Regions from separate parts of the Pseudomonas sp. MF09150 genome, predicted to be linked through region 2. Evidence: predicted binding sites of a transcription regulator. Region 2 holds the regulator's gene; the other holds the start of a gene.
The links. The regulator sigma-54, encoded in region 2, starts transcription at its own class of promoters, with help from an activator protein. The targets are predictions, from matches to a motif close to ANTGGCATNNANNTTGCTNT.
Positions count from the first base shown of each region.

Region 1: glnK (P-II family nitrogen regulator) is a predicted target of sigma-54. The motif match lies at 2,316-2,335, and genes of this name have one in related genera.

Region 1 is NZ_JCBCUS010000003.1:476,116-480,269, reverse strand. It holds gene AC19YX_RS15135 (aldose 1-epimerase family protein) at 1-198, shown strand, start outside; gene AC19YX_RS15130 (YifB family Mg chelatase-like AAA ATPase) at 199-1,698, opposite strand; gene AC19YX_RS15125 (accessory factor UbiK family protein) at 1,863-2,123, opposite strand; gene glnK (P-II family nitrogen regulator) at 2,541-2,879, shown strand; gene AC19YX_RS15115 (ammonium transporter) at 2,914-4,154, shown strand, end outside.
Region 2 is NZ_JCBCUS010000005.1:469,142-473,295, forward strand. It holds gene lptC (LPS export ABC transporter periplasmic protein LptC) at 1-388, shown strand, start outside; gene lptA (lipopolysaccharide transport periplasmic protein LptA) at 375-920, shown strand; gene lptB (LPS export ABC transporter ATP-binding protein) at 920-1,645, shown strand; gene AC19YX_RS21130 (RNA polymerase factor sigma-54) at 1,828-3,321, shown strand; gene hpf (ribosome hibernation-promoting factor, HPF/YfiA family) at 3,401-3,706, shown strand; gene ptsN (PTS IIA-like nitrogen regulatory protein PtsN) at 3,719-4,154, shown strand, end outside.

The DNA.
Region 1 (4,154 bases), on a different contig from region 2:
TACAACCGTCGCTACCAGCGCCCGCTGAACCTGGTGCCGACCATCGGCGCCAAGGAGCAGCGGCAGTTCCAGATTCGCTACAGCCTGCTGGCGGACAAGCCGGCTGTGGATAAGTCCCTGGCCCGGATCACCCAGATCCAGGACGGACGCCAGACTGAAGTGCGGCCAACGCCCCTGGTCGACCTGTCCAAGGAGTGATCAGACACTGCTGGCGCTGGGACGGTATTGCAGTGCTTCCGCCAGGTGCTCGCGACTGATCTGTTCGCGTTGCTCGAGGTCGGCCAGGGTCCGGGCGACCTTGAGCAGGCGATGCGCGGCGCGCAGCGACAGGGTCAAACGTTCGCAGGCGTTCTCCAGCCAATGCTCGTCGGCTGTGGATAACCTGCAATGCGCGCGCAGCCCCGGCAAATCGAGAAAGGCGTTGGCGCAACCCTGGCGTTGCTGCTGGCATTCCCGGGCCTGTGCCACCAGGGCGGCGGCGTGGGCCGTGTCTGCCCCGGGCTGCGGGGTGGGGTTCAAGGCGGTGGTTTCCCGGGCGACGGTCAGGTGCAGGTCGATTCGGTCGAGCAGCGGGCCCGAGAGCTTGTTGCGATAGCGCTGGATCTGCTCCGGGGTACAGCGACAGCGGCCGCTGGGTTCGCCCAGGTAGCCGCAGGGGCAGGGGTTCATCGCCGCCACCAGCTGGAAGCGCGCCGGAAAATGCACCCGATCCCGGGCGCGGGCGATCACGATCTCGCCCGATTCCAGCGGTTCTCGCAGCACCTCCAACACCTTGCGGTCGAATTCCGGCAGCTCATCGAGAAACAGCACCCCGTGATGGGCCAGGGTGATTTCTCCGGGTTGCGGTTTCGAGCCGCCACCCACCAGTGCCGGCCCGGACGCGGAGTGGTGGGGCTGGCGAAACGGTCGTTGTGGCCAGTGGCACAAGGGGATGTGGCTGGCGACCGACTGAATCGCTGCCACTTCCAGTGCTTCCTGTTCCTGCAATGGCGGCAGCAGGCCGGGCAAGCGGCTGGCAAGCAGGGTCTTGCCGGTGCCTGGCGGGCCGCTGAACAGCAGGTTATGGGCACCTGCCGCCGCCACCAGCAGCGCCCTTTTGGCCGCCAGCTGGCCCTGGACTTCATTCAGGTCGGGGTAAGGGCGGTCCGCTTGCAGCAAACCATTGGAAACAAACGGCTCGATCGGCGCATGGCCATTGAAATGCGCCACCGCCTCCAGCAGGTGGTCGACCGCGATCACTTTCAGGCCCGATGCCAGGCAGGCTTCTTCGGCATTCGCCCGCGGTACCACCAGCGTGCGTCCGGCGCTGCGCGCGGCCAGGGCCGCCGGAAGCACGCCGCGCACCGCGCGCACGGCGCCGGATAACGCCAGCTCACCCAGGCATTCGACTTCATCCAGCGCCAGGCTGGGCACCTGCACGCTGGCGGCGAGAATGCCCAGGGCAATCGCCAGATCGAAGCGTCCGCCGTCCTTGGGCAGGTCGGCCGGTGCCAGGTTGAGGGTGATGCGCCGTGCCGGAAAGTTGAAACCCGAGTTGATGATCGCGCTGCGCACCCGGTCTTTGCTTTCCTTGACCGCGGCTTCCGGTAGCCCCACCAGGGTCAGCGCGGGCAGGCCGTTGGCCAGGTGCACTTCGACGCTGACCGCCGGTGCCTGTACGCCGACCTGAGCGCGGCTGTGGATGATCGCCAGAGACATGAGCCCTTCCTTGGTGAGGCCCATGCCGCGTCCTGCGGCGGGCGTTACAAGGATAGTTGGCGTGGCGCCGGCGGCAGCCGGGCAATGCTCACAGGATGTGTCATCCCGGTGAGTGGTCGCCCCTGACCTGAGCCTGGCCGGGCCCTAGATTCCCGCGCAGCCGGTCATTCGGTTGGCGGGTTGAGCCGGGCTTCGAGTTCGCTGACCTTGGCTTCAAGGCTTTCCAGGCGGGCACGGGTGCGGGCCAGCACCACCATTTGGCTGTCGAATTCTTCGCGGCTGACCAGGTCCAGTTTGCTGAAGCCGCTTTGCAGCAGGGCCTTGAACTGGCTTTCGATTTCATTGCGAGGCAGCGGGGTGTCGCCGCTGAACAGGCGGGAGGCGTGGCCGCTCAGGGCGTCGAGAAGGTCTTTGGGCGCGAGCATGGGAAGGTCCTGAAAACTGATGGCGCGCAGTGTATCACGCAGCATTCGCAGGCACGGACGAGGGCAGGGACGCACGTTTTTCGCGCATGGCGCTGCGCGGCGACGCACCGTTTTTGTGCGTATCTGCGGCGGTGATGGCGAGCTGATACTGGCTATCGTCGGCAAGGGGCTGAAATCAGGGGCTTTTCAGGAGCTGGCAAGGTTTCTGCTTAGGAGCTGATGACCCATGCACTGATGCAGTCGCTGTGACGAATGCAGTGCGGCAGACGTAGCGGGAAGTGTTTCGTCAGGAGCGGTTAGCTGGTGTCGGTCTGGCAGCGGAAGGCCGACGATGCGTTACAAAGCCAGGCACTGCGCTTAGACTTGAGTCGGGTTTGTTTTCCTGGGGCAAGTCCACCAATTCGGGAGAGAGTTTTCATGAAGCTAGTCACTGCCATCATCAAGCCGTTCAAGTTGGACGACGTGCGCGAGTCGCTGTCCGAGATCGGCGTGCAGGGCATTACCGTTACTGAGGTCAAAGGCTTCGGTCGGCAGAAGGGCCACACCGAGCTGTATCGCGGCGCGGAATATGTGGTCGATTTCCTGCCCAAGGTGAAGATTGATGTCGCCATTGACGACAAGGATCTTGACCGGGTTATCGAGGCGATAACCAAGGCGGCCAACACCGGCAAGATCGGTGACGGCAAGATCTTCGTGGTCAATCTGGAACAGGCTATTCGCATCCGTACCGGCGAAACCGATACCGACGCAATCTAAGCCGCCAAACCCCAACGCCCCAGGAGAAAACAATATGACTCTGCGTAAATTCGCAGGGCTAGGAGCCCTGTTGTCCCTCGTAATGCCCAGCCTGGCCATGGCGGCAGACGAAGTGGCGGCTCCAGTCCTCAACTCCGGCGACACCGCCTGGATGCTCACCTCGACGGCCCTGGTGCTGTTCATGACCATTCCCGGCCTCGCGCTGTTCTACGGCGGCATGGTGCGTTCGAAAAACATTCTGTCGGTGCTGATGCAGTGCTTTGCCATTACCGGCCTGATCAGCATCCTGTGGGTCATCTACGGCTACAGCATTGCCTTCGATACCACGGGCATGGAACAAGGCGTCGTCAACTTCAACTCGTTCTTCGGCGGCATGGGCAAGGCGTTCCTCGCCGGTGTCACTCCGTCCAGCATCACCGGGCCTGCGGCGCTGTTTCCCGAGGCGGTGTTCATCACCTTTCAGATGACCTTCGCGATCATCACTCCGGCGCTGATCGTCGGTGCTTTCGCCGAGCGCATGAAGTTCTCCGCGATGCTGATCTTCATGGGCGTCTGGTTCACCCTGGTTTATGCACCGATCGCGCACATGGTCTGGTCCGGTAACGGCGGCCTGATGTGGGACTGGGGCGTACTCGACTTCGCTGGCGGCACCGTGGTGCACATCAACGCCGGTGTGGCTGGCCTGATCGCCTGCCTGGTACTGGGCAAGCGCAAAGGCTTCCCGACCACGCCGATGGCTCCGCACAACCTGGGTTACACCCTGATGGGCGCGGCCATGCTGTGGGTCGGCTGGTTCGGCTTCAACGCCGGCTCCGCTGCCGCCGCCAACGGCACCGCCGGCATGGCGATGCTCGTGACTCAGATCGCAACCGCTGCCGCGGCCCTGGGCTGGATGTTCGCCGAGTGGCTGACCCACGGTAAGCCAAGCGCCCTGGGTATCGCTTCGGGTGTGGTTGCCGGCCTGGTGGCCATCACTCCAGCCGCTGGCACCGTGGGCCCGATGGGCGCCCTGGTGATCGGCCTGGCCGCTGGCGTCGTGTGCTTCTTCTGCGCCACCAGCCTGAAACGCAAACTGGGCTACGACGACTCCCTGGACGCCTTCGGCGTGCACGGTATCGGCGGTATCCTCGGCGCGATCCTCACCGGCGTGTTCGCTGCTCCGTCGCTGGGTGGCTTCGGCACCGTGACCGACATCGCCGCACAGGTCTGGATCCAGTGCAAAGGCGTGGGCTTCACGGTGATCTACACCGCGATCGTCACCTTCATCATTCTCAA
Region 2 (4,154 bases):
AATGCAGTACGAGATGACGTCCGACAAGGTCGAGCACCTGAAGGCCACCGAAGTCACCCTGCTGACCAAGCCGGACCTGCAGATGTACCGCGGCACCACCTTCCCCTGGCATGTCCAGAGCGAACGCGGCGAGGTCAATCCGGACGGCACTGAAGTCGAGCTGATCGATTCGGTACGGGTCGCACGCACCGATGAGAAAAATCGCACGGTACTGATTACCACTACCCGCATGACAGTATTCCCGCAGAAGCAATATGCGCAGACCGAGCAAGCCGTTAGAATCGACGGCGCCGGGGGCGTGACTACGGCCAAGGGAATGAAAGCGTATTTGAAAGACGGCAGGATGAACCTGCTATCGAACGTAAGAGGACAGTATGAGGCTCGTTAAAACCCTCCCTATTTTGCTCAGTCTGGGCGCAGCACTGGGAAGCGTGAGCGCCTGGGCTCTGCCGAACGATAGCCAACAACCTATCCGTATTCAGGCCGATGACGCGCAACTCGATGACCGCCAGGGCATCGCCACCTACAAGGGCGATGTGATCATCACCCAGGGCTCGATGAAGATCACCGGCAATACCGTGACCATCACCCGCACCGCGTCCGGTGAAATCGACGTGGTGACCTCGGTGGGCAACCTGGCGTATTTCGAGCAGTTGCAGAAAGCCACCGACCCCAAACCGGTACAGGCCTACGCCGTGACCATTCAGTACCACGCTGCGCAAAACCGCATCGTACTGATCGACAAGGCCAAGGTGATCAACGACGGCAACACCACCGAAGGCGAGAAAATCGTCTACGACACCGTCAAGCAGGTCGCCAACGCCGGTCGCGCCAATGGCAGCTCGGTCACCGCGCCACGTCCGCGGATCGATATGGTCATCCAGCCGAAAAAGAAAACTGACGAGCAAAAGGCCCAGTAATGGCAACTCTGAAAGCTCAGCATCTGGCCAAGAGCTACAAGAGCCGTCAGGTCGTGCGTGACGTCAGCCTGTCCATCGACAGCGGTCAGATCGTCGGCCTGCTCGGCCCCAACGGCGCCGGCAAGACCACCTGCTTCTACATGATCGTCGGCCTGGTCCAGGCCGATCAGGGCCGTGTGCTGATCGACGACCTCGACGTCAGCCACCAGCCCATGCACGGCCGCGCCCGTGCCGGCATCGGCTACCTGCCCCAGGAAGCGTCGATCTTTCGCAAGCTGTCGGTCGCCGACAACATCATGGCCATCCTCGAGACCCGCAAGGAGCTCGACAAGGCCGGCCGCCGCAAGGAACTGGAAAGCCTGCTCCAGGAGTTCCACATCCACCACATTCGCGACAACCTCGGCATGAGCCTGTCCGGTGGTGAACGCCGCCGGGTGGAAATCGCCCGCGCCCTGGCCACATCGCCGAAATTCATCCTGCTCGACGAACCTTTCGCCGGCGTGGACCCGATCTCGGTCGGCGACATCAAGCAGATCATCCATCACCTCAAGGCCAAGGGCATTGGTGTACTGATCACCGACCACAATGTCCGGGAAACCCTCGATATCTGCGAAACCGCCTACATCGTCAGCGACGGTCAGCTGATCGCCGAGGGCACGCCCGAAACCATCCTGGCCAACGAATTGGTCAAGGAAGTGTATCTGGGCCATGAGTTCCGCCTGTAAGCACTGAGGTGTTTGGCTAGTCGCCAGAGCGCCACCTTCAATAAATCCCTACAAATTTTATTGTTACCGCGCTCTAGGCAAACACTTCAGTTTCAGGCATATAATTTGCTTATGTTTGGCGCTCACGCGCCCTGTAGTGGATGGCGCATGTGCGCCGGCGAATAAGGTGTTAAGCCCCTGCCATGAAACCATCGCTAGTCCTGAGAATGGGCCAGCAGCTGACGATGACACCGCAGCTGCAACAGGCCATCCGCCTGCTCCAATTGTCGACCCTGGACCTGCAACAGGAAATCCAGGAGGCCTTGGAGTCCAATCCGATGCTCGAACGCCAGGAAGAAGGCGACGACTTCGACAACACCGACCCTCTGGCCGACAACGCCGAGCAAAAACCCAACACCGACATCCAGGAACCCTCCTACCAGGAAACCGCCCCCACGGTGGACAACCTCGAGGACGGCGAGTGGAACGAGCGCATTCCCAACGAATTGCCGGTGGATACCGCCTGGGAAGACGTTTACCAGACCAGCGCCAGCAGCCTGCCCAGCAACGATGACGACGAGTGGGACTTCACCACCCGCACCTCGGCCGGCGAAAGCCTGCAGAGCCACCTGCTGTGGCAACTGAACCTGGCGCCGATGTCCGACACCGACCGCCTGATTGCCGTAACCCTGATCGACTGCATCAATAACCAGGGCTACCTGGACGAAACCCTCGAGGAAATCCTCGAAGCCTTCGATCCGGAGCTGGACATCGAGCTGGACGAGATCGAAGCCGTCCTGCACCGCATCCAGCAATTCGAGCCGGCCGGCATCGGCGCACGCACCCTGGGTGAGTGCCTGTTGCTGCAACTGCGCCAGCTGCCAGCCAAGACGCCTTGGCTGAGCGAGGCACAACGCCTGGTCAGCGACTACATCGACCTGCTGGGCAGCCGCGACTACAGCCAACTGATGCGCCGCATGAAGCTCAAGGAAGACGAGCTGCGCCAGGTCATCGAACTGGTACAGAGTCTGAACCCGCGTCCCGGCTCGCAGATCGAGTCTGCCGAGGCCGAGTACGTGGTCCCTGACGTGATCGTACGCAAGGACAACGAGCGCTGGCTGGTCGAGCTGAACCAGGAATCAGTACCGCGCCTGCGGGTCAACCCGCAGTACGCAGGCTTCGTGCGCCGTGCCGACAGCAGCGCCGACAACACTTTCATGCGCAATCAGCTGCAAGAGGCCCGCTGGTTCATCAAGAGCCTGCAAAGCCGCAACGAAACCCTGATGAAAGTCGCGACCCAGATCGTCGAGCATCAGCGCGGCTTCCTCGAGTACGGCGACGAAGCGATGAAGCCTTTGGTCCTGCACGACATCGCCGAAGCGGTGGGCATGCACGAATCGACGATTTCCCGGGTGACCACGCAAAAATTCATGCATACCCCACGGGGTATTTATGAACTGAAATACTTTTTCTCCAGCCACGTAAGTACCTCCGAAGGCGGTGAATGCTCGTCCACGGCGATTCGCGCGATCATCAAAAAACTGGTGGCCGCGGAAAATCAGAAAAAGCCGTTGAGTGACAGCAAGATCGCTGGTTTACTGGAGGCACAAGGCATTCAGGTAGCCCGTCGTACCGTCGCCAAGTACCGCGAATCCCTTGGGATCGCGCCTTCCAGCGAACGGAAGCGGTTGATGTAACCGCCGGGCTCGCCACAGCGTTCCAGTGGCAGGCAACCCAGCCTGCCGCTTTATGCACTGGCAACGAAGGAGAAGCTGTATGCAAGTCAACATCAGTGGACACCAACTGGAAGTGACCGAGCCCCTGCGCGCCTACATCGGCGAAAAACTCGACCGACTGGAGCGGCACTTTGACAAGATTACCAATGTGCAGGTAACGATGGCTGTCGAGAAACTGAAGCAGAAAATCGAAGCCACCCTGCACATCCACGGTGGGGAGGTTGTCGCCAATGCAGAACATGACGATATGTATGCCGCGATCGACCTGCTCACGGATAAGCTGGACCGCCAACTGAAAAAGCATAAGGAAAAGCAACTCCACCTTCTCCAAGGCACGGGTCGCTAACACTCCCCTCCCATGATCCGACTTGAAAGTATCCTGACCCCCGGCCGTTCCCTCGTGAACGTGCCGGGCGGCAGTAAAAAACGCGCCCTCGAACAAATTGCCAACCTGATCAGCCGTGAAGTGCCGGATCTGGAGATGCAGGATGTCTTCGAGAGCCTGATTGCCCGTGAAAAACTCGGTTCCACCGGTTTTGGCAACGGCATCGCCATTCCCCATTGCCGCCTCAAAGGCTGCGAGTCGCCCATCAGTGCGTTGATGCACCTGGACGCTCCCATCGATTTCGACGCCATCGACGGCGCTCCGGTCGACCTGCTGTTCGTACTGCTGGTCCCCGAAGCTGCCACCGATGCGCACCTGGAACTGCTGCGGCAGATCGCCAGCATGCTTGATCGCAAGGAAGTGCGTGACAGGCTGCGCAGCGCCGACAGCAACCAAGCCCTGTATCAGG